DNA from 4 places in the Klebsiella quasivariicola genome. Region 1 is predicted to be linked to each of the others. Evidence: predicted binding sites of a transcription regulator. Region 1 holds the regulator's gene; each other region holds the start of a gene.
What was found. The regulator LexA, encoded in region 1, represses DNA repair genes until DNA is damaged. The targets are predictions, from matches to a motif close to TNCTGTATGTACATACAGNA.
Positions count from the first base shown of each region.

Region 1 (5,388 bases):
GAATGCAATCAGGTCGTTTCATCGTTTTCTTCCGAAAATGAGACACTTCAGATATAGCATACCCCGGGCTATACGTGTTGCGTTTAAGTTCGGCATGGCGGTTTTAGGCAGCCTGCTAAAGCGCGTACTGAGCGGGTGTAAGCGGCCAGCGCCCGTGCCTGGCGCACGTTCCGACAATCTGAAGTATGACCTGTATCACCCGCCGGCTCTCGGTGTTTTACGCGGAACGTGATAAAGTAACAGATTCAAATTCACGCAACCTGAGGATGCTCATGGATAAGACCCCTTCGCAAGAGATGTTAGCGCATGCTGAAAAGCTTTGTGCGCAGCGCGGCGTACGCCTGACTCCACAGCGTCTGGAAGTGTTGCGCCTGATGAGCCTGCAGCAAGGGGCGATAAGCGCCTACGATCTGCTGGACCTGCTACGTGAGAAAGAGCCACAGGCTAAGCCGCCAACGGTCTACCGTGCGCTGGAGTTTTTACTTGAACAGGGCTTTGTTCACAAGGTGGAATCGACCAACAGCTATGTGCTGTGCCATCTGTTTGACCAGCCGACTCACAGCTCGGCCATGTTTATCTGCGACCGCTGTGGCGTGGTAAAAGAGGAAGCGGCGGAAGGGGTGGAAGATATCATGCATACGCTGGCGGCCCGCATGGGTTTTGCCCTGCGCCACAACGTGATTGAAGCCCACGGTCTCTGTGCGGGTTGTGTGGAAGTGGAAGCCTGCAGCACACCGGGACACTGCCAGCACGATCATACCATCCAGCTCAAAAAGAAAGCCCGCTGAGCGTGAGCCGCAGCGGGAAAAAGGGTTAACGGCGCGTCCCTGCGCCATTCAGACAGGCACTAACACAAATGCTTCACTCTTCGGGTCAGGGAACGCTACCAGCGGTAGTCGTTCTTATGCTCCCAGTCTGAGACTTCTTTCTCAGCCTGATCCTTCGCATAGCCGTAACGCTCCTGAATTTTGCCGACCAGCTGGTCGCGCTTCCCTTCGATTACGGTCATATCATCATCGGTAAGTTTGCCCCACTGTTCCTTGGCTTTACCTTTCAACTGTTTCCAGTTACCGCCGATTTCGTCTTTATTCATGATAACGTCCTCATCATTCGGTGGGTTTACAGCCCGTTTTGTGCCGGACATGGTATTAACTATAGATGAGAATGCTGGGGTGGATTCGTTATTCGGAATTTTTAACCATCCTACCGATTGATAAGGCTGAGGGGATTTTCCCGGCTTACGCTACCCTGAGCCGGGCCACTGAGCTGCCCCGGTAAGCGGCGCGCAACCGCGGGAATTCACGGCTAGCCGCGATGAACGGAAATGATTAGTTAAACCAGGTGCCGCGCCGCCAGTGGCGACGCCAGATCAGCGCCAGCGACAGGCCGCGCAGGGCGAGGAACACCGCCAGCGCCAGCCACAGACCATGGTTACCGAGCAGTGGGACCGAAAGCAGCGTTACAGCAAACCCCGCCGCGGCTACCGCCATACTGTTACGCATCTCTGCGCCGCGCGTGGCGCCGATAAACATGCCGTCCAGCAGATAGCACCAGACGCCGACCACCGGCAGGATGGCCTGCCAGATCAGATAGCGATCGGCCAGCTGCTGCAGAGAAGGCAGCGAGGTTAGCAGAGCGATGATGTACTCCCCCGCCAGGCTGTAAATCAGGGCAAACGCCAGCGCCACCATGCCAGACTGCCGGCAGGCCGCCCGCCAGACTTCCAGCAGCTGGCTACCGTCGCGGGCGCCGTAGGCCTGGCCGGAGTGGGCCTCCACGGCATAGGCAAAGCCATCCAGCGCATAGGCGGTAAAGGTCAGCATGGTCATCAGTACCGCGTTAACCGCCACAATGTCGCTGCCCAGACGGGCGCCGAACACGGTCAGTGCGCCAAAACAGAGCTGCAGCAGCAGAGAGCGCAGCATGATATCCCGATTCAACGCCAGCAGCCGGCGCAGATCCCCGCGCCAGGCATTTTTTAACATCAGCAGCGACACGCCGCGCAGCGTCAGCACTCGCTTCGCCATCACCAGGCCAATGATCAGGGTTGCGTACTCGGCGGTAACCGTGGCCAGCGCCGCCCCCTGGACGTTCATCCGCAGGCCCATCACCAGCCACAGGTCGAGCACAATATTGAGCAGATTACCCACCACCAGCAGAATCACCGGCGCCCGGGCGTACTGGACGCCCAGCAGCCAGCCGAGCAGCACCAGATTGGCCAGCGAGGCGGGTGCGCTGAGCCAGCGGATTTCGAGAAACCGTCTCGCCTGCTCAAGCACCGCCTCACTGCCGCCGACAATATGCAGGGCAAGGTTAATCAGCGGCAGGCGTAGCGCAATAATCAGCACCCCGGCACCCAGCGCCAGCGCCAGCGGCTGCACCAGCGCCCGCGCCAGGCGCTGCGGATCTTTGGCGCCCCAGGCCTGCGCGGTCAGCCCGGTGGTGCTCATACGCAGAAACAGCAGCAGCATGAAAAGGAAACTGGTGGCCGTCGCCCCGACCGCCACGCCGCCGAGGTATACCGGGCTGTCCAGGTGGCCAATCACGGCCGTATCCACCAACCCCAGCAGCGGAACGGTGATATTGGAGAAAATCATGGGTAGCGCGAGGCGCCACAGTGCTTTATCGGCGGCGTTGAGCAGCATGAAGAGGGACCAGACAGAGGAGAAACATCGCAGCGTCATGCATCATGATGACGCTGCGTTAAGACGGGAGTTACAGCCACTCCCCGTTACGGATCACGCCGACGGCCAGGCCTTCAATGGTGAAGCTCTGCTGGCGCAGATCGACGACGATCGGAGAAAACTCGCTGTTTTCCGGCAGCAGTTCGACGACGTTACCCTGTTTTTTCAGGCGTTTCACCGTCACTTCCTCGTCAATGCGCGCGACGACGACCTGGCCATTACGCACGTCCTGGGTTTTATGGACTGCCAGCAGATCGCCATCCAGAATGCCGATGTCTTTCATCGACATCCCGCTGACGCGCAGCAGGAAATCGGCGTTGGGTTTAAACATCGACGGGTCGACCTGATAGTGGCCTTCAATATGCTGCTGCGCCAGCAGCGGTTCACCGGCGGCAACGCGGCCGATCAGCGGCAGGCCGTGCTCTTCTTCCGTCAACAGACGAATACCGCGAGAGGCACCGGAGACGATCTCGATCGCGCCTTTACGCGCCAGCGCTTTCAGGTGTTCTTCCGCCGCGTTTGGGGAACGGAACCCCAAGCGCTGAGCAATTTCCGCACGCGTCGGCGGCATGCCCGTCTGGCTGATATGATCCCGAATGAGATCAAACACCTCTTGCTGCCTGGTCGTTAACGCTTTCATTCCGCCCCCTGGGTGTATATACAGTTATGCTGTGAGTATATACAGCTAACGGTGATTTTGGAACCACATGGCACACAAAAATCGGCAGATTGTTTAGATTTTGCGAGGGTTAGCGAAGAACGTTAGTGATAATGGCTCCACAGCAGCATCCCCCAGGTGATCAGCGCGATGATAATCGCCAGCAGAACCGCCGCCGACCCCATATCTTTGGCGCGCCCTGAAAGCTCGTGAAAATCCGAGCCGATACGATCCACAACCGCCTCAATCGCGCTGTTGAGAATTTCGACTATCATCACTAGCAGGACCGAGCCAATCAGCAATACGCGGGTGATGGCGTCGACGTCCAGCCAGCAGGCGATCGCGACGGCCACGATGGCGGCGACGCCCTCCTGACGAAACGCGGCCTCGTTGACCCACGCCGCGCGAAATCCTTTCCAGGAGTAACCTGCCGCTTTAATGATTCGGGTTAACCCGGTGGTATTATTGGCCATCACAAAACCTTTTTTATGTAAATGACGTCGATGAGTGTACGCGTTTGCCGCGCGGTAACGGAAATTTTGCCCGCTTTCTGTTATTCTTGCCGCGCATTTGCATGATTAACCAGAGGCTTCACATCGTTTATGTCCGGCTGGCAACGAATTTACTATAAATTACTGAATTTACCATTACGGGTGCTGGTAAAAAGCAAGTCTATTCCGGCAGAACCCGCCCAGGAATTAGGACTCGATACCTCGCGTCCGATCATGTACGTCCTGCCCTATAACTCGAAGGCGGACCTGCTGACGCTGCGCGCCCAATGCCTGGCGCATGATTTACCTGACCCGTTTGAACCGCTGGAGATCGACGGCACGCTGCTGCCGCGTTACGTATTCATCCACGGCGGGCCACGCGTGTTTACCTATTACACGCCAAAAGAAGAGTCCATCAAGCTGTTCCACGACTACCTCGATCTGCACCGCAACCATCCGGATCTCGATGTGCAAATGGTGCCGGTCTCGGTGATGTTTGGCCGCTCGCCGGGTCGCGAGAAAGGGGAAGTTAATCCGCCGCTGCGGATGCTCAACGGTATCCAGAAATTTTTCGCCGTCTCCTGGCTCGGCCGCGACAGCTTCGTGCGTTTCTCGCCTTCCGTGTCGCTGCGCCGCATGGCCGATGAGCATGGTACCGATAAGATCATCGCTCAGAAGCTGGCTCGCGTCGCCCGCATGCACTTTGCCCGCCAGCGCCTGGCCGCCGTCGGCCCGCGTCTGCCAGCCCGCCAGGATCTGTTTAATAAACTGCTGGCCTCGAAAGCGATCGCCCGCGCGGTAGAAGACGAAGCGCGCAGTAAGAAGATTTCCCACGAGAAGGCCCAGCAGAACGCTATCGCGCTGATGGAAGAGATTGCGGCGAACTTCTCATACGAGATGATCCGCCTGACCGATCGCATTCTCGGCTTCACCTGGAACCGTCTGTACCAGGGTATCAACGTGCATAACGCCGAGCGCGTACGCCAGCTGGCGCACGACGGCCATGAAATTGTCTATGTCCCCTGCCACCGCAGCCACATGGACTATCTGCTGCTCTCCTATGTCCTGTACCATCAGGGACTGGTCCCCCCACATATCGCGGCGGGCATCAACCTCAACTTCTGGCCAGCCGGGCCGATCTTCCGTCGCCTCGGCGCCTTCTTTATTCGCCGTACCTTTAAGGGCAACAAGCTCTATTCCACCGTGTTCCGCGAATACCTTGGCGAACTGTTCAGCCGTGGTTATTCGGTGGAGTACTTTGTGGAAGGCGGCCGCTCCCGTACTGGCCGGCTGCTCGATCCGAAGACCGGTACGCTGTCGATGACCATCCAGGCGATGCTGCGCGGCGGCACCCGACCGATCACTCTGGTACCGATTTACATCGGCTATGAGCACGTGATGGAGGTCGGAACCTATGCCAAGGAGCTGCGCGGCGCCACCAAAGAGAAAGAGAGTCTGCCGCAGATGGTGCGTGGCTTAAGTAAGCTGCGCAATCTTGGCCAGGGTTACGTTAACTTCGGCGAACCGCTGCCGCTGATGACCTACCTGAACCACC
Region 1 covers NZ_CP022823.1:5,182,640-5,188,027, forward strand. Annotated here, with positions in the region: gene B8P98_RS26060 (cupin domain-containing protein) at 1-22, opposite strand, end outside; gene zur (zinc uptake transcriptional repressor Zur) at 273-788, shown strand; gene B8P98_RS26070 (CsbD family protein) at 884-1,093, opposite strand; gene dinF (MATE family efflux transporter DinF) at 1,329-2,645, opposite strand; gene lexA (transcriptional repressor LexA) at 2,716-3,324, opposite strand; gene B8P98_RS26085 (diacylglycerol kinase) at 3,447-3,815, opposite strand; gene plsB (glycerol-3-phosphate 1-O-acyltransferase PlsB) at 3,945-5,388, shown strand, end outside.

Region 2 (5,388 bases), 1.3 Mb from region 1:
GGCGGGCATTATCCCGGAAGCCGAGCTGGAAACCTATGGCTCCGACGACAGCCGCCTGCCGATGTCCGGTATGGCGACCTACACGCCAGGGATGGAGATGTCCGGCGGTTCGCTGGGGCAGGGGCTGTCCATCGCCGTCGGTATGGCGCTCGGGCTGCGGCAGAAACAGAGCACGGCCTGGGTCTACAACTCCATGTCCGATGGGGAACTGGACGAAGGGTCGACCTGGGAGGCGGCGATGTCGGCGGCTCACTATGGCCTGACCAACCTGATTAATCTTGTCGACGTCAACAAACAGCAGGCTGACGGCGATTCACGCAAAATCCTCGGCTTCGAGCCGCTGCATGAAAAATGGGCCGCATTCGGCTGGTACGTACAGCGCGTGGACGGTAACGATCTGGCGGCGGTGATGGCCGCCTTTGACAACGCGAAAAGTTATTCCGGCAACCAGCCGCGGGTCATTTTATGCGACACGCTGATGGGCAAAGGGGTGCCGTTCCTCGAAACCCGCGATAAAAACCATTTTATTCGCGTCGATGCAGACGAATGGCAAAAAGCGATCGCCGTGCTGGATGCTAACAAACCGGAAGGAGTGCTGTAATGAGCCAGAGTCAACCCCGTTTAAAAACGTCGGCGATGATCGCCTCGATTGCTGATGAAGGCCAGGCGACCGTCTCTGCGCCCTTCGGCGTCGCGTTGTCAAAACTGGCGGCGCAGCGCCCGGAAATCGTCGGCATGACCGCGGATCTGTCAAAATATACCGACCTGCATATTTTCGCCCAGGCCTTCCCGGATCGTTTTTTCCAGATGGGAATGGCCGAACAGCTGCTGATGGCGGCGGCAGGGGGGATGGCGAAGGAGGGATTTATTCCCTTTGCCACCACCTATGCCGCCTTTGCGACCCGTCGCGCCTATGATTTTATCCATCAGGTTATCGCCGAAGAGCATCTGAACGTGAAGATCTGCGCGGCGCTGCCGGGCCTGACGACCGGCTATGGCCCTAGCCATCAGGCCACCGAAGATCTGGCGATTATGCGCGGTATCCCCGGGATGGTCATCGTCGATCCTTGCGATGCGCTGGAGATCGAGCAGGCGGTGCCGGCTATCGCCGATCACCCTGGTCCGGTGTATATGCGCCTGCTGCGCGGTAAGGTGCCGCTGGTGCTGGATAAATACGACTATCAGTTCGAACTGGGTAAAGCGAAGCTGCTGGAGGAGGGCAACGATGTGCTGATCATCTCCTCCGGGCTGATGACCATGCGCGCGCTGGAGGCGGTTGAAAAGCTGCGGGCCGATAACATCAGCGTGGCGGTCCTGCACGTGCCGACCATCAAACCGCTGGATGAAAAAGCGATTATTGAACAGGCGTCGAAGCCGGGTCGTCTGGTGGTAACCGCCGAGAACCATACCGCGGTCGGCGGGTTAGGGGAGACGGTGGCCGCGCTGCTGATGCGTAAGGGCGTGCGCTGTGAGCTGGATAGCGTGGGGCTGCCCGACGCGTTCCTGTTAGCCGGGGCGCTGCCGACCCTTCACGATCGCTATGGCATCTCCACCGCGAAGATCGTCGAAAAAATTAAGTATCGTCTGCGTTAACCGCGCTGCAATGACGCACCAGGCCGCTGAGCGCGCTCAGCGGCCTGCTCCCCCCGCCAGATAAACCCGGCATTCTTTTGCAGATTTTATGCGGCCTGTCACAAAATCTGCTAGACTGCGCCCCTTCATGGCATTGTGGTTTTTGCCATCTCTATCGCAATAATCTCCCTGAAAACTACGCCCTTCACCGGGCCGGGGCGGTTCGGAGTTGTTATGTCTTTTGATTCCCTTGGCCTGAATCCCGATATCCTGCGCGCTGTCGCTGAGCAGGGCTACGTTGAGCCGACCCCTATCCAGCAGCAGGCCATTCCAGCGGTACTGCAGGGCCGTGACCTGATGGCCAGCGCCCAGACCGGCACCGGTAAGACGGCGGGCTTTACCCTGCCGCTGCTGCAGCGCCTGATCCAGAATGAGCCGCACGCAAAGGGCCGTCGTCCGGTACGCGCGCTGATCCTGACCCCGACCCGTGAGCTGGCGGCGCAGGTGGGCGAGAACGTCCGCGATTACAGTAAATACCTGAATATTCGCTCGCTGGTGGTATTCGGCGGCGTGAGCATCAACCCGCAGATGATGAAACTGCGCGGTGGCGTCGATATCCTCGTCGCCACCCCGGGCCGTCTGCTGGACCTTGAACATCAGAACGCGGTCAGTCTGGATAAAGTAGAAATCCTTGTGCTGGACGAAGCGGACCGCATGCTGGATATGGGCTTTATCCACGACATCCGCCGCGTACTGGCCAAACTGCCGGCGCGTCGGCAGAACCTGCTGTTCTCGGCGACCTTCTCCGACGAGATCAAGGGCCTGGCCGAGAAACTACTGCACAACCCGCTGGAAGTGGAAGTGGCGCGCCGCAACACCGCGTCCGAGCAGATCACCCAGCACGTCCATTTCGTTGATAAGAACCGCAAGCGCGAACTGTTGTCGCAGCTTATCGGCGAAGGCAACTGGCAGCAGGTGCTGGTGTTTACCCGTACCAAGCATGGCGCCAACCACCTCGCGGAGCAGCTGAACAAAGACGGCATTCGCAGCGCGGCGATCCATGGCAACAAGAGCCAGGGAGCGCGTACCCGCGCGCTGGCCGACTTTAAATCCGGCGGCATTCGCGTGCTGGTGGCGACCGATATCGCTGCCCGTGGTCTGGATATCGAAGAGCTGCCGCACGTGGTGAACTACGAGCTGCCGAACGTACCGGAAGATTACGTCCACCGTATCGGGCGTACCGGCCGCGCGGCGGCCACCGGCGAAGCCTTGTCGCTGGTGTGCGTGGATGAGCACAAGCTGCTGCGCGATATCGAGCGCCTGCTGAAAAAAGAGATCCCGCGCATCGCGATTGCCGGCTATGAGCCGGATCCGTCCATTAAAGCCGAACCTATCCAGAACGGTCGCCAGCAGCGTGGCGGCGGTCGTGGTCAGGGTCAGGGACGCGGCGGCCAGGGGCAGGGGCGCAGCGGACAGCCGCGCAGCCAGAGCAGCGCCCCGCGTCGTCAGGACGGCGAGGCGCCGAAAGCGCGCACTCAGGACGGCAAACCGCCGCGCCGCCGTCGCCCGCGTAAGCCGGCTGGCGAATAACGCGCTGGTGCCCCGGCCGCGATAACGCGGCCCGGCTCAGGCCCGTCTGTCCGCTACGCGGCGGCGGGCCTTTTTCTTTCCGTTACACTATTTGTCGAGCACGCTTCCACTCTCAGCAGAAAGCAATACCTCCGGGCAGGCAAAAATGGCACAATAGTGGCTGTTTATACAGTATTCAGGTTTTCTCATGGCTTTGACCGCTGCGCTGAAAGCGCAAATCGCCGCCTGGTATAAGGCGCTTCAGGAACAGATCCCGGACTTTATTCCCCGCCCTCCGCAGCGGCAGATGATCGCCGATGTGGCGAAAACGCTCGCCGGGGAAGAGGGCAGGCATCTGGCTATCGAAGCGCCGACCGGCGTCGGTAAAACGCTGTCATACCTGATCCCCGGGATCGCTATCGCCCGTGAGGAGCAAAAAACGCTGGTGGTCAGTACCGCCAACGTCGCTCTGCAGGATCAAATCTACAGTAAAGACCTGCCGCTGCTGCGTAAAATCATTCCCGATCTGCGCTTCACCGCCGCCTTCGGTCGTGGGCGCTACGTCTGCCCGCGCAACCTGACGGCGCTGGCCAGCACCGAGCCGTCGCAGCAGGATCTGTTGGCGTTTCTCGATGACGATCTCACCCCGAATAACCAGGCCGAGCAGAAGCTGTGCGCGACCCTGAAGCAGGATCTCGACAGCTACCGCTGGGATGGCCTGCGCGATCACACCGACAAAGCCATTGACGATGCGCTGTGGAGCCGGCTGAGCACCGATAAGGCCAGCTGCCTGAACCGTAACTGCCACTACTATCGCGAGTGCCCGTTCTTTGTGGCGCGGCGGGAAATTCAGGAGGCGGAAGTGGTGGTAGCCAATCATGCGCTGGTGATGGCGGCGATGGAAAGCGAGGCGGTGCTGCCGGAGCCGAAAAACCTGCTGCTGGTCCTCGATGAAGGCCATCATCTGCCGGACGTCGCCCGCGACGCGCTGGAGATGAGCGCCGAGATCACCGCCCCCTGGTTTCGCCTGCAGCTGGATCTGTTCTGCAAGCTGGTTGCCACCTGCATGGAGCAGTTCCGCCCGAAAACCACGCCGCCGCTGGCCAATCCGGAGCGGCTCACCGGCCATTGCGAAGAGCTGTTCGAGCTGATTGCCTCGTTGAATAATATTCTCAATCTCTACATGCCCGCCGGTCAGGAAGCGGAGCATCGTTTCCCGATGGGCGAACTGCCGCAGGAGGTGATGGAGATCTGCCAGCGGCTGGCGAAGCTCACCGAGATGCTGCGCGGGCTGGCGGAGCTGTTCCTGAACGATCTCAGCGAAAAGACCGGCAGCCATGACGTGGTGCGCCTGCATCGGGTGCTGCTGCAGATGAACCGCGCGCTCGGTATGTTTGAAAGCCAAAGCAAGCTGTGGCGCCTGGCGTCGCTGGCGCAATCCTCGGGTGCGCCGGTGACTAAATGGGCGACGCGGGTGGTGCGCGACGGCCAGATCCACGTCTGGTTCCATTGCGTCGGCATCCGCGTCAGCGATCAGCTGGAACGGCTGCTGTGGCGCAGCGTGCCGCATATCGTCGTGACGTCAGCGACGCTGCGCTCGCTAAACAGCTTCTCGCGCCTGCAGGAGATGAGTGGTCTGAAGGAGAAAGCGGGTGACCGCTTCGTGGCGCTGGATTCGCCGTTCAACCACGTGGAGCAGGGGAAAATTATTATTCCTCAAATGCGCTATGAACCGTTGATGGATAACGAAGAGCAGCATATAGCCGAGATGGCGGCCTATTTTCGCCAGCAGGTAGAGAGCAAGAAACATCTCGGGATGCTGGTGCTGTTTGCCAGCGGGCGGGCGATGAACCGCTTCCTTGAGCATGTGACCGATCTGCGCCTGATGCTGCTGGTGCAGGGCGACCAGCCGCGCTATCGGCTGGTGGAGCTGCATCGCAAACGGGTGGAAAGCGGCGAACGCAGCGTGCTGGTGGGTCTGCAGTCCTTTGCCGAAGGGCTGGATTTAAAGGGCGAGCTGCTAAGCCAGGTACATATCCATAAAATCGCCTTTCCGCCCATCGACAGTCCGGTGGTGATCACCGAAGGCGAATGGCTGAAAAGCCTCAATCGTTACCCTTTCGAGGTACAGAGTTTGCCCAGCGCCTCCTTTAATCTTATTCAGCAGGTGGGGCGTCTGATCCGCAGCCATCACTGCTGGGGAGAGGTGGTGATTTACGATAAGCGCCTGTTGACCAAAAACTATGG
Region 2 covers NZ_CP022823.1:3,857,739-3,863,126, reverse strand. Annotated here, with positions in the region: gene B8P98_RS19475 (transketolase) at 1-601, shown strand, start outside; gene B8P98_RS19470 (transketolase family protein) at 601-1,593, shown strand; gene rhlE (ATP-dependent RNA helicase RhlE) at 1,807-3,162, shown strand; gene dinG (ATP-dependent DNA helicase DinG) at 3,350-5,388, shown strand, end outside.
Region 2: the regulator LexA is predicted to act here: its motif matches at 3,317-3,336, upstream of dinG (ATP-dependent DNA helicase DinG).

Region 3 (5,388 bases), 110 kb from region 1:
TGGTCTCGATGGTGTCCTGTGGAATACTGGCGTCTTTAGCGCCGTACAGACCAAGCACCGGGGCGTTGAGATCGACAGCGATATCTACCGGATGCTTCGGTGAATTCAGCGATTTTTCTCCCACCAGCTTGCCGTACCAGGCCACGCCTGCCTTCAGCTGCGGGTTATGCGCGGCATACAGCCAGGTAATGCGTCCGCCCCAGCAGAAGCCGGTGATCAGCAGACGATGGGCATCGCCGCCGTGGCGTGCCGCCCAGCTGGCGACATGGTCGAGATCCGCCAACACCTGCGCGTCCGGCACCTTGGTAACCAGCTCTTTAAACAGGGTCGGGATATCGTGGTACTCATTCGGATCGCCCTGACGGAAGTACAATTCAGGCGCAATAGCCAGGTAGCCTTCCTGCGCCAGGCGGCGACAAAGATCGCGAATATGCTCATGCACGCCGAAAATTTCCTGCACCACAATGACGATCGGCAGTGGGCCATCGACGTTTTTCGGGCGGGCGTGGTAGGCCGGCATGTTTTCGCCCTGGGAGGGGATCGAAGTCTCTCCGGCAACAATATGATCTTCCGGCGTATGAACGGCGGTTGAAGCGTGTGGTGAAGCAGCAGGTGCGAATCCAGGTTGCTTGGTGGTGGTCATGGTATTCTCCGTACCCTTATTTATTAGCGCATCAGTAACTATAGACCCTTTACCTTTAGTTCGGGCGGTAATAAAGCACAGTGCCTGAAAGCGGCTATCTTTTGTTCTGTGACGATGAATATAACTTGTTAATGTGATGTGTATCACTATTTACTGAAAAACAACTGCAATCATTGTTGGTCTTGGTGACTATCATCACAAAATGTTGCCAGGGGCTTCTGTACAGTACCGTTTTGCTTCTGCTGATAATTCGACCCACAGAGGAGTTTTTTATGTCCAAGTCTGATGTTTTTCATCTCGGCCTCACCAAGAACGATTTACAAGGGGCTACGCTGGCTATCGTCCCTGGCGATCCGGAGCGTGTGGAAAAGATCGCCGCGCTGATGGATAAGCCGGTTAAGCTGGCATCCCACCGCGAATTTACCTCCTGGCGCGCGGAGCTGGACGGCAAACCGGTGATCGTCTGCTCTACCGGCATCGGCGGTCCGTCTACGTCTATCGCTGTGGAAGAGCTGGCGCAGTTGGGGGTACGTACCTTCCTGCGTATCGGCACCACCGGCGCGATTCAACCGCACATTAACGTTGGCGATGTGCTGGTCACTACCGCCTCTGTTCGTCTGGACGGCGCCAGCCTGCACTTCGCACCGATGGAGTTCCCGGCCGTCGCTGACTTCGCCTGCACCACCGCGCTGGTGGAAGCCGCGAAATCTATTGGCGCGACCACTCATATCGGCGTGACCGCTTCCTCTGATACCTTCTACCCGGGCCAGGAGCGTTACGACACCTTCTCCGGCCGCGTGGTAAGCCGCTTCAAGGGCTCAATGGAAGAGTGGCAGGCAATGGGCGTGATGAACTATGAAATGGAATCCGCCACGCTGCTGACCATGTGCGCCAGCCAGGGCCTGCGCGCCGGGATGGTAGCCGGGGTTATCGTTAACCGTACCCAGCAAGAGATCCCTAACGCAGAAACTATGAAGCAAACTGAAAGCCACGCGGTGAAAATCGTCGTGGAAGCGGCGCGCCGTCTGCTGTAATTCAACACTTTCCCTGTCAGGCCGGGTCCTCCGGCCTTTCTTTTTTGCGTTGCTCCTCGCAGGAAATTCCTTTTAAACTGGACGTTTGTACAGCACAATTCTATTTTGTGCCATCAGGTTATCGCAGGGGGCGTCGTGGATCTCTCAATCATTATCAGCGCGGTTATCGCACTGGCTGCCGGGTTAATTGTCGGCTGGCTGGCGACCAAAGCGCGTGCCGATCAAATTCGGGCCGATCTGATCGAGGAACGGCGAGAGCTGGATATTGAGCTGAGCGCCGCCCGCCAGCAGCTGGTGCAGGAGGCCCACTGGCGTGAGGAGTGCGAGCTGCTGAACAACGAGCTGCGCAGCCTGCGGGATATCAATACCTCGCTGGAAGCCGATCTGCGTGAGGTCACCACCCGGCTCGAATCCACCCAGCTGCATGCGGAAGATAAGATCCGCCAGATGGTCAACAGCGAGCAGCGCCTGAGCGAGCAATTTGAAAATCTGGCTAACCGCATTTTCGAACACAGTAACCGGCGCGTTGATGAACAAAATCGCCAGAGCCTGCATGGCCTGCTGACGCCGCTACGCGAACAGCTCGACGGTTTCCGTCGTCAGGTGCAGGAGAGCTTTGGCCAGGAGGCGCGGGAGAGGCATACTCTGGCGCATGAGATCCGCAATCTGCAGCAGCTGAACGCGCAGATGGCGCAGGAGGCGCTGAACCTGACCAAAGCGCTGAAGGGGGATAACAAAACCCAGGGCAACTGGGGGGAAGTGGTCTTAACCCGCGTGCTGGAAGCCTCCGGCCTGCGTGAAGGCTATGAGTACCAAACCCAGGTCAGTATTGAGACCGACAACCGCTCGCGGATGCAGCCGGACGTCATCGTGCGCCTGCCGCAGGGTAAGGACGTGGTGATCGACGCCAAAATGACCCTGGTCGCCTATGAGCGCTATTTTAACGCCGAAGATGACTACACTCGCGAAGTCGCGCTGCAGGAACACCTTGCCTCGGTGCGAAACCATATTCGCCTGCTGGGACGCAAGGATTATCAACAGCTGCCTGGCCTGCGCTCTCTCGACTATGTGCTGATGTTTATTCCCGTTGAGCCGGCGTTCCTGCTGGCCATCGATCGCCAGCCTGAGCTCATCAGCGAGGCGTTGCAAAATAATATTATGCTGGTCAGCCCGACGACGCTGCTGGTGGCTCTGCGCACTATCGCCAATCTGTGGCGCTATGAGCACCAGAGCCGTAATGCGCAAAAGATTGCCGAGCGGGCGGGGCGCCTTTACGACAAAATGCGCCTGTTTGTGGATGATATGTCCGCCATCGGCCAGAGCCTGGATAAGGCGCAGGAGAACTATCGCCAGGCGATGAAAAAGCTCGCTTCCGGGCGCGGTAATCTGCTGGCCCAGGCGGAGGCCTTTCGCGGCCTGGGCGTGGAGGTAAAGCGCGGGATTAATCCTGATTTAGTCGAGCAAGCCACGGCCCAGGACGAGCAATATCGTCTCGAAGACGAGGATAACCTCCCGGAAAATGACGAATTTTCCCCCGACTCTGCTGAGGCATTGCGCAATCGCGAAGCGGCTCCGCCACGCTGAAACGTATGGGAAATGCGCTGAGTCTGATACACTCAGTGAACATTTTCTTGAAAAGCAAGCAGGCATAGAGATGGTTGAGGATTCACAAGAAACGACGCACTTTGGCTTTCAGACGGTCGCTAAAGAGCAGAAAGCAGATATGGTGGCGCATGTATTCCATTCTGTCGCCGCAAAATATGATGTGATGAATGACTTGATGTCGTTTGGGATCCATCGTTTGTGGAAGCGTTTCACCATCGACTGCAGCGGCGTACGTCGCGGGCAGACCGTGCTGGATCTGGCTGGCGGTACCGGTGATTTGACCGCCAAGTTCTCCCGTCTGGTAGGGGAAACCGGCCGCGTCATGCTTGCTGATATCAACGATTCGATGCTCAAAATGGGCCGCGAAAAGCTGCGCAATATCGGTATCGTGGGTAACGTGGAGTATGTTCAGGCCAACGCGGAAGCCTTGCCGTTTGCTGATAACACCTTTGACTGCATCACCATCTCTTTCGGTCTGCGTAACGTGACCGACAAAGAGAAAGCGCTGCGTTCGATGTATCGTGTGCTGAAACCGGGCGGACGCCTGCTGGTGCTGGAGTTTTCTAAACCCATCATCGAACCGCTGAGCAAAGCCTACGACGCTTACTCCTTCCATATTCTGCCGAAGGTGGGCGAGCTGGTGGCAAAAGACGGCGACAGCTATCGCTACCTGGCGGAGTCTATCCGCATGCATCCCGACCAGGAAACGCTGAAAGGGATGATGCAGGATGCGGGTTTCGAAAACGTGGACTACTACAACCTGACGGCGGGTATCGTTGCTTTGCATCGCGGTTACAAGTTCTGACAGGAGGGACGCTATGCCTTTCACACCCCTGGTGACCGCTGGCATTGAAACGGCGCTAAATGCTTTCCTCTGGCGCGACAAAGCGCTCAAACCCGCTCGCCAGCGCCTGCTGGGCAAGGTGCTGCGGGTCCAGCTGCAGGATTTCGCCACGCCCGTGGTGCTGGTGTTCAGCGAACGCCAGGTCGATGTCCTGAGCGCCTGGGACGGAGAGGCCGACTGCACTGTGATTACCCGGCTCAGCGTGCTGCCAAAACTGCGCAATCGTCAGCAGCTCACGGCGCTTATTCGCAGCGGTGAGCTGGAAGTGCAGGGCGATCTGCAGGTGGTGCAAAACCTGGTCTCCCTGTGCGACCTGGCGGAGTTCGATCCTGCTGAACTGCTGGCGCCCTATACCGGCGATATCGTGGCCGAAGGCGTCGGCAAAGTTCTGCGCGGTGGCGCTCAGTTTCTGCTGAAGGGCGCGCAGCGCCAGCAGCGCTATGTCGCGGAAGCGATCACTGAAGAGTGGCGACTGGCTCCGGGGGCGCTGGAGCTAGCCTGGTTTGCTGAAGAGACAACGGCTATTGAACGCGCGCTGGCCGCACTGGAAAAACGGCTGGAAACGCTGGAGGGCAAATGACGCCAGGAGAATTACGGCGCCTGTATTTCATCATCCACACCTTTTTGAGCTACGGGCTCGATGAGCTCATCCCCAAAATGCGGATCACGCTACCGCTGCGTATCTGGCGGCGGATGCTGTTCTGGATGCCAAACCGTCATCAGGACCAACCCCTCGGTGCTCGTCTTCGTCTGGCGCTCCAGGAGCTGGGGCCGGTGTGGATTAAATTCGGCCAGATGCTATCCACCCGCCGGGATCTCTTTCCGCCACAAATTGCCGATCAGCTGGCGCTGTTGCAGGACCGCGTGGCGCCCTTTGAAGGAAAGCTCGCGCAGCAGCAGATAGAGAAAGCGATGGGGGGCCTGCCGGTGGAGGCCTGGTTTGATGATTTCTCCGTTGAGCCGTTAGCCTCGGCGTCTATTGCTCAGGTGCATACTGCGCGTCTGAAAGAGAATGGCAAAGAGGTGGTGATCAAGGTTATCCGCCCGGATATTTTGCCGATCATTAAAGCGGACATGAAGCTCATCTATCGCCTGGCGCGCTGGGTACCGCGTCTGTTGCCTGACGGCCGCCGTCTGCGCCCACAGGAGGTAGTTCGCGAATATGAAAAAACGCTGCTGGACGAGCTGAACCTGCTGCGGGAATCCGCCAACGCTATTCAGCTGCGGCGCAATTTCGAAGACAGCCCGATGCTGTACGTGCC
Region 3 covers NZ_CP022823.1:5,293,322-5,298,709, reverse strand. Annotated here, with positions in the region: gene B8P98_RS26635 (dienelactone hydrolase family protein) at 1-643, opposite strand, end outside; gene udp (uridine phosphorylase) at 916-1,677, shown strand; gene rmuC (DNA recombination protein RmuC) at 1,813-3,261, shown strand; gene ubiE (bifunctional demethylmenaquinone methyltransferase/2-methoxy-6-polyprenyl-1,4-benzoquinol methylase UbiE) at 3,332-4,087, shown strand; gene ubiJ (ubiquinone biosynthesis protein UbiJ) at 4,101-4,706, shown strand; gene ubiB (ubiquinone biosynthesis regulatory protein kinase UbiB) at 4,703-5,388, shown strand, end outside.
Region 3: the regulator LexA is predicted to act here: its motif matches at 1,753-1,772, upstream of rmuC (DNA recombination protein RmuC).

Region 4 (5,388 bases), 2.3 Mb from region 1:
CGGATGGCGGCGAACTGCGCCGGCCGGTCGAGGGAAGGGCTGGTGCCGAAGGTTTCATAATCGTGGAATAAAAATCCGGGCTGGTTGACGCTATCTTGCATAGTCTGTTCATTATCCGTGGTGGCGTGCGACCGGTATGGTAAACGATTTGCCCGGTCATCAGAAGGGTCGCGGCAAGCAACTTCCTCTGCTGTGTCATATTTTCTTGCAATTAAACCCTGATATGAAACGCGAAGTTCCGTAAAAAGGACGGCGGATCTGTAAATCTAGAGGATATGCCGTTGAAAGGCCGTTTGTTTATTGCTGTATCTTTGCTCGCTTCGAGCGTTTCCTGCGCATTTGCCGTCGACTTACCTGCTACGGTCGCGCCGCCTTCCATTCAGGCTGGCTCCTGGGTGCTGATGGATTACACCACCGGTCAGGTCCTGACCGCGGGTAACGAACATCAGCAGCGCAATCCTGCCAGTCTGACCAAACTGATGACCGGCTACGTGGTCGATCGCGCCATCGACAGCCATCGTATCACCTTTGACGATATCGTCACCGTGGGTAAAGACGCCTGGGCGAAGGGCAACCCGGTGTTCGACGGGTCATCGCTGATGTTCTTAAAGCCAGGGGATCGCGTCAGCGTCCGCGACCTCAGCCGCGGGCTGATTGTCGACTCCGGTAACGACGCCTGCGTCGCGCTGGCCGACTATGTCGCCGGCGGCCAGCCGCAGTTTGTCGCCCTGATGAATCAGTATGTCGAAAAACTGCACCTGCGGGACACCCATTTCGAAACCGTCCACGGCCTCGACGCTCCGGGCCAGCACAGTTCGGCCTATGACCTCGCGGTGCTCTCGCGGGCGATTATTCATGGCGAACCTGACGTCTACCACATGTACAGCCAGAAAAGCCTGACGTGGAACGGGATCACCCAGCAAAACCGTAACGGTCTGCTGTGGGATAAAACCATGAACGTCGATGGCCTGAAAACGGGCCACACCTCGGGCGCCGGGTTCAACCTGATCGCCTCGGCGGTGGATGGCCAGCGCCGGCTGATCGCCGTGGTGATGGGGGCGGACAGTCCGAAAGGCCGCGAGCAGCAGGCCGCTAAACTGTTGCACTGGGGGCAGCAGAACTTCGACACCGTGCAGGTGCTGCAGAAGGGCCAGAAGGTCGGCAGCGAACGCATCTGGTACGGAGATAAAGAGCAGATTAAGCTCGGCACCGATCAGGATTTCTGGTTAGCGCTGCCGAAGGCGGAAGTGTCGCGGATTAAAGCGAAATATGTGCTGGATAAGAAGGATCTGGAGGCGCCGATCGCCGCCAACCAGCGGGTCGGCGAGATTTCGCTGTATGACGGCGACAAGGTGGTGGGGCACTATCCGCTGGTCACCCTCGAAAGCATCAATAAAGGCGGGGTGTTCTCGCGAATGAGCGATTACCTGCACCACGAGCTGTAACCATGATAACCGCCTCTTTGCAGGCGGTTTTTTTTCGTCTGTCGCTCCTGCTGGCGGGGCGCCTGTTTTTTCAGCAGTGTGATGGCGACTCTGTGAATTCGCGCACATACTGAGGGGGGATCTCCTGTTAAATTAACTGTATATTAATACAGTCCTTTATTTCCAAAGGAGGCAAGATGAACTACAGCGTCACCACCCTCGGCAAGAAAACCATTGCCGGTTTCCATCTGGTCGGGCCCTGGGAGCACACGGTCAAGCAGGGGTTTGAGCAACTGATGATGTGGGTTGAGAACCGTCAGGTGCCCGCCCGGGAATGGGTGGCCGTCTACTACGATAACCCGGAGGAAGTGCCAGCGGAAAAACTGCGCTGCGCGACGGCGGTGACCGTTGATGAGAATTACGTCATTCCCGCCAACAGCGAAGGGGTGATACTGACGGCGATTGCCGGCGGGGATTACGCCTGCGCCCGCGCGCGGGTGGTGGATTACGACTTCGCCACCCCGTGGATGCAGTTTTTTGACAGCCTGCAGCAGAGCACGGCGTATCGCATCGCCCCCCAGCCCTGCTTTGAGGTCTATCTTAACGACGGCAACCACGACGGCTACTGGGATATCGACATGTATGTTCCCGTTGAGCGCGTCGCGTCGTAGCGGTTTACCCCTGTTTCGGACAAGGTTTTTTACATTCCCGGCATGCTCCGGGCGAAAAAGCAGTTACAATTGGCCTTTTCGTTTTGCCGGAGAGGGTTGTGCGCGCTGATAAATCACTCAAGCCATTTGAGATCCGCTTGTATCGCCATTATCGGGTGGTGCATGGTGTGCGGATTGCGCTGGCCTTTGTGCTCACCTTTTTGCTGGTGCGGCTGCTGAACGTGCCTGAGGGAACCTGGCCTCTCATCACTCTGGTGGTGGTGATGGGGCCGATCTCCTTCTGGGGTAACGTCGTGCCGCGGGCGTTTCAGCGTATCGGCGGCACGATCCTCGGTTCGGCGCTGGGGCTGGTGGCGCTGAAGCTTGAGCTCATCTCTCTGCCGCTGATGGTCCTCTGGTGCGCGGCGGCGATGTTCCTCTGCGGCTGGCTGGCGCTGGGCAAGAAACCCTATCAGGCGCTGCTGATCGGCATTACTCTGTCGGTGGTGGTCGGGGCGCCGCCCGGCGATATGCATACCGCGCTGTGGCGAAGCGGCGACGTGATCTTCGGCTCGCTGCTGGCGATGCTGTTTACCGGCATCTGGCCGCAGCGGGCGTTCATCCACTGGCGCATCCAGATGGCCAGCTATGTCACCAACTTTAACCGCCTCTACCAGGCCGGCTTCTCGCCAAATCTGGTGGATCGACCGCGGCTGGAAAAGCATCTCCAGCAGGCGCTGAACGACGTGGTTAAAATGCGCGGGCTGATCACCCCCGCCAGCAAAGAGACGCACATCCAGAAGGCGATCTTCGAGGCTATCCAGACCGTCAGCCGCAACCTCGTCTGCATGCTGGAGCTGCAGATCAACGCCTGGTGGGCAACGCGTCCGGGTCACTTTGTGATGCTCAATGCGCACACCCTGCGGGAGACGCAGCAGATGACCCAGCAGACGCTGTTGTCCATCGCCCACGCGCTGTACGAAGGGAACCCTCAGCCTGTGCGCGCCAACAATGAAAAGCTGACTGAGATCGTCCTCGAACTGCGCCAGCTGCTGAAAGAGCAGGGTGATGACGGCCTGGCGGAAACCCCGGTCCATGGCTATGTTTGGCTCTCAATCGAACTGGCGCGCCAGCTGGAGCTGCTCTCGCATCTGATCTGCCGCGCGTTGCGCAAATAAACACCAGATGCACCGGGTAACCACATGGGTTGTTTCGATTCAGCAGCGTTTAGGGTTATGATAAACGCAAAGGAAAAAACATTGTCATCAGCGGCTGCTAGCAGTTATGTTAGCCCTATAACGCAGTCGCTTTACGAATCCGAATCTCAATTATTAGGGGTGTAAAAATGGAAACAACTAAGCCTTCTTTCCAGGACGTACTGGAGTTTGTTCGTCTGTACCGTCGTAAGAACAAACTGCAGCGTGAAATTCAGGACGTTGAGAAAAAGATCCGTGATAACCAGAAGCGCGTTCTGCTGCTGGACAACCTCAGCGACTACATCAAACCGGGCATGAGCGTGGAAGCCATCCAGGGCATCATCGCCAGCATGAAGAGCGATTACGAAGATCGCGTTGATGATTACATCATCAAAAATGCCGAGCTGTCCAAAGAGCGCCGCGACATCTCGAAAAAACTGAAAGTGATGGGCGAAGCCAAAGTCGAAAGCTAAACCCTGCCGGTCCGGCGGCGGTCAGCGTCGCCGGGCTGTTCCGCGTTTCCCTCTCTTCCCTGCTTTTTTCTGCGAAAACTTTGTTCCGGCAACTGCCTCTCCTCACCGACACTTTGCTATACTGGCCCGCGAAAAACGTATTGATATCGGAAAGGTTTCTCTCATCCTGGCCGGGCATCTGACGCAGCGGCGTCAGGGCGATATCTCAACACCTCTCACCTCTCCGACGATCGATTCGCCAGAAGACAAACTCAGGTGCTGACCGGGCGCGACAGAACTCTTCCGCTGCTTTCGCCGACAGGAGTCAACCTCACGTGATTAAGTCATTCTTTGCTGCACTCTCGTTTATCAGCCGCCTGCCGGTCCCGGCGCGGTTATCTCAGGGCCTGGAGATCGAACAGTACCAGCGCAGTATCGTCACCTTTCCGCTGGTCGGTTTACTGCTTGGCGCCATCGCCGGCGCGGTGGCGCTCCTCCTGCATCCGTGGTGCGGCGTCCCGCTGGCGGCGCTGTTCGGCGTGCTGGCGCTGGCGCTGCTCACCGGCGGATTCCATCTTGACGGGCTGGCTGATACCTGCGACGGCATTTTCTCCGCCCGCACCCGCGATCGGATGCTGGAGATCATGCGCGACAGCCGGCTGGGCACCCACGGCGGGCTGGCGCTGATCTTCGTACTGGTAGCGAAAGTGCTGGCGATCGGCGAGCTGCTGCTGCGTGATATCCACCCCATCGCAGCCCTGGCGGCGGCCTGCGCCGTCGGTCGCGGGATGGCGGTGCTGCTGATGTATCGTCATCGCTATGCGCGGGAAAAGGGGCTGGGCAATCTGTTTATCGGCAAAATTAGCCTGCAGCAGACGCTGGTGACGATGGCGATGGCGATCGCGCTGGCCACCGCCCTGCTGGGGCTGCAGGGGCTGCGCGCCGCGCTGATCACCCTGGTGCTGATCTGGGGTCTGGGATGGGCGCTGAAGCGAACCCTCGGCGGGCAGACCGGAGATACCCTCGGGGCGGCGATTGAGCTGGGCGAATTACTCTTTTTACTGGCGCTGCTGTAAGGCCTGACGCCAACGGTGAGGAACAGAATGGAAACACTTTCGGCGTTACTGGCTGCCATTCCGCAGCCCGATGTGGCGGCCATGGCGCGCGCTCAGCAGCATATTGATGGCCTGTTAAAGCCGCCCGGCAGCCTTGGCCGTCTGGAGTCGCTGGCGGTGCAGCTGGCCGGTCTGCCTGGCTTGCAGGGGCAGCTGGCGCTGGCGGAGAAAGCGATCGTGGTCATGTGCGCCGACCATGGCGTCTGGCATGAAGGCGTGACCCCTTCGCCGCAGGGGGTGACGGCCATTCATGCCGGCAATATGGTGCGGGGCAACACCGGCGTCTGCGTGCTGGCGGCGCAGGCCGGGGCCAGGGTGCAGGTGGTGGATGTCGGCATCGATGCCGACCCGCTGCCGGGCCTGATTAACCTCAAGGTGGCCCGCGGTAGCGGGAATATCGCCCGGACGGCGGCGATGAGTCGCCAGCAGGCGGAGACGGTGCTGCTGGCCAGCATGCATCTCACCCGCCAGCTCGCCGCCGACGGGGTGAAATTTTTTGGCGTCGGCGAACTGGGAATGGCCAATACCACCCCGGCCGCAGCCGTGATCAG
Region 4 covers NZ_CP022823.1:1,924,724-1,930,111, forward strand. Annotated here, with positions in the region: gene sbcB (exodeoxyribonuclease I) at 1-101, opposite strand, end outside; gene dacD (serine-type D-Ala-D-Ala carboxypeptidase DacD) at 282-1,445, shown strand; gene sbmC (DNA gyrase inhibitor SbmC) at 1,622-2,095, shown strand; gene B8P98_RS09620 (FUSC family protein) at 2,194-3,252, shown strand; gene B8P98_RS09625 (DUF496 family protein) at 3,420-3,743, shown strand; gene cobS (adenosylcobinamide-GDP ribazoletransferase) at 4,058-4,798, shown strand; gene cobT (nicotinate-nucleotide--dimethylbenzimidazole phosphoribosyltransferase) at 4,826-5,388, shown strand, end outside.
Region 4: the regulator LexA is predicted to act here: its motif matches at 1,580-1,599, upstream of sbmC (DNA gyrase inhibitor SbmC).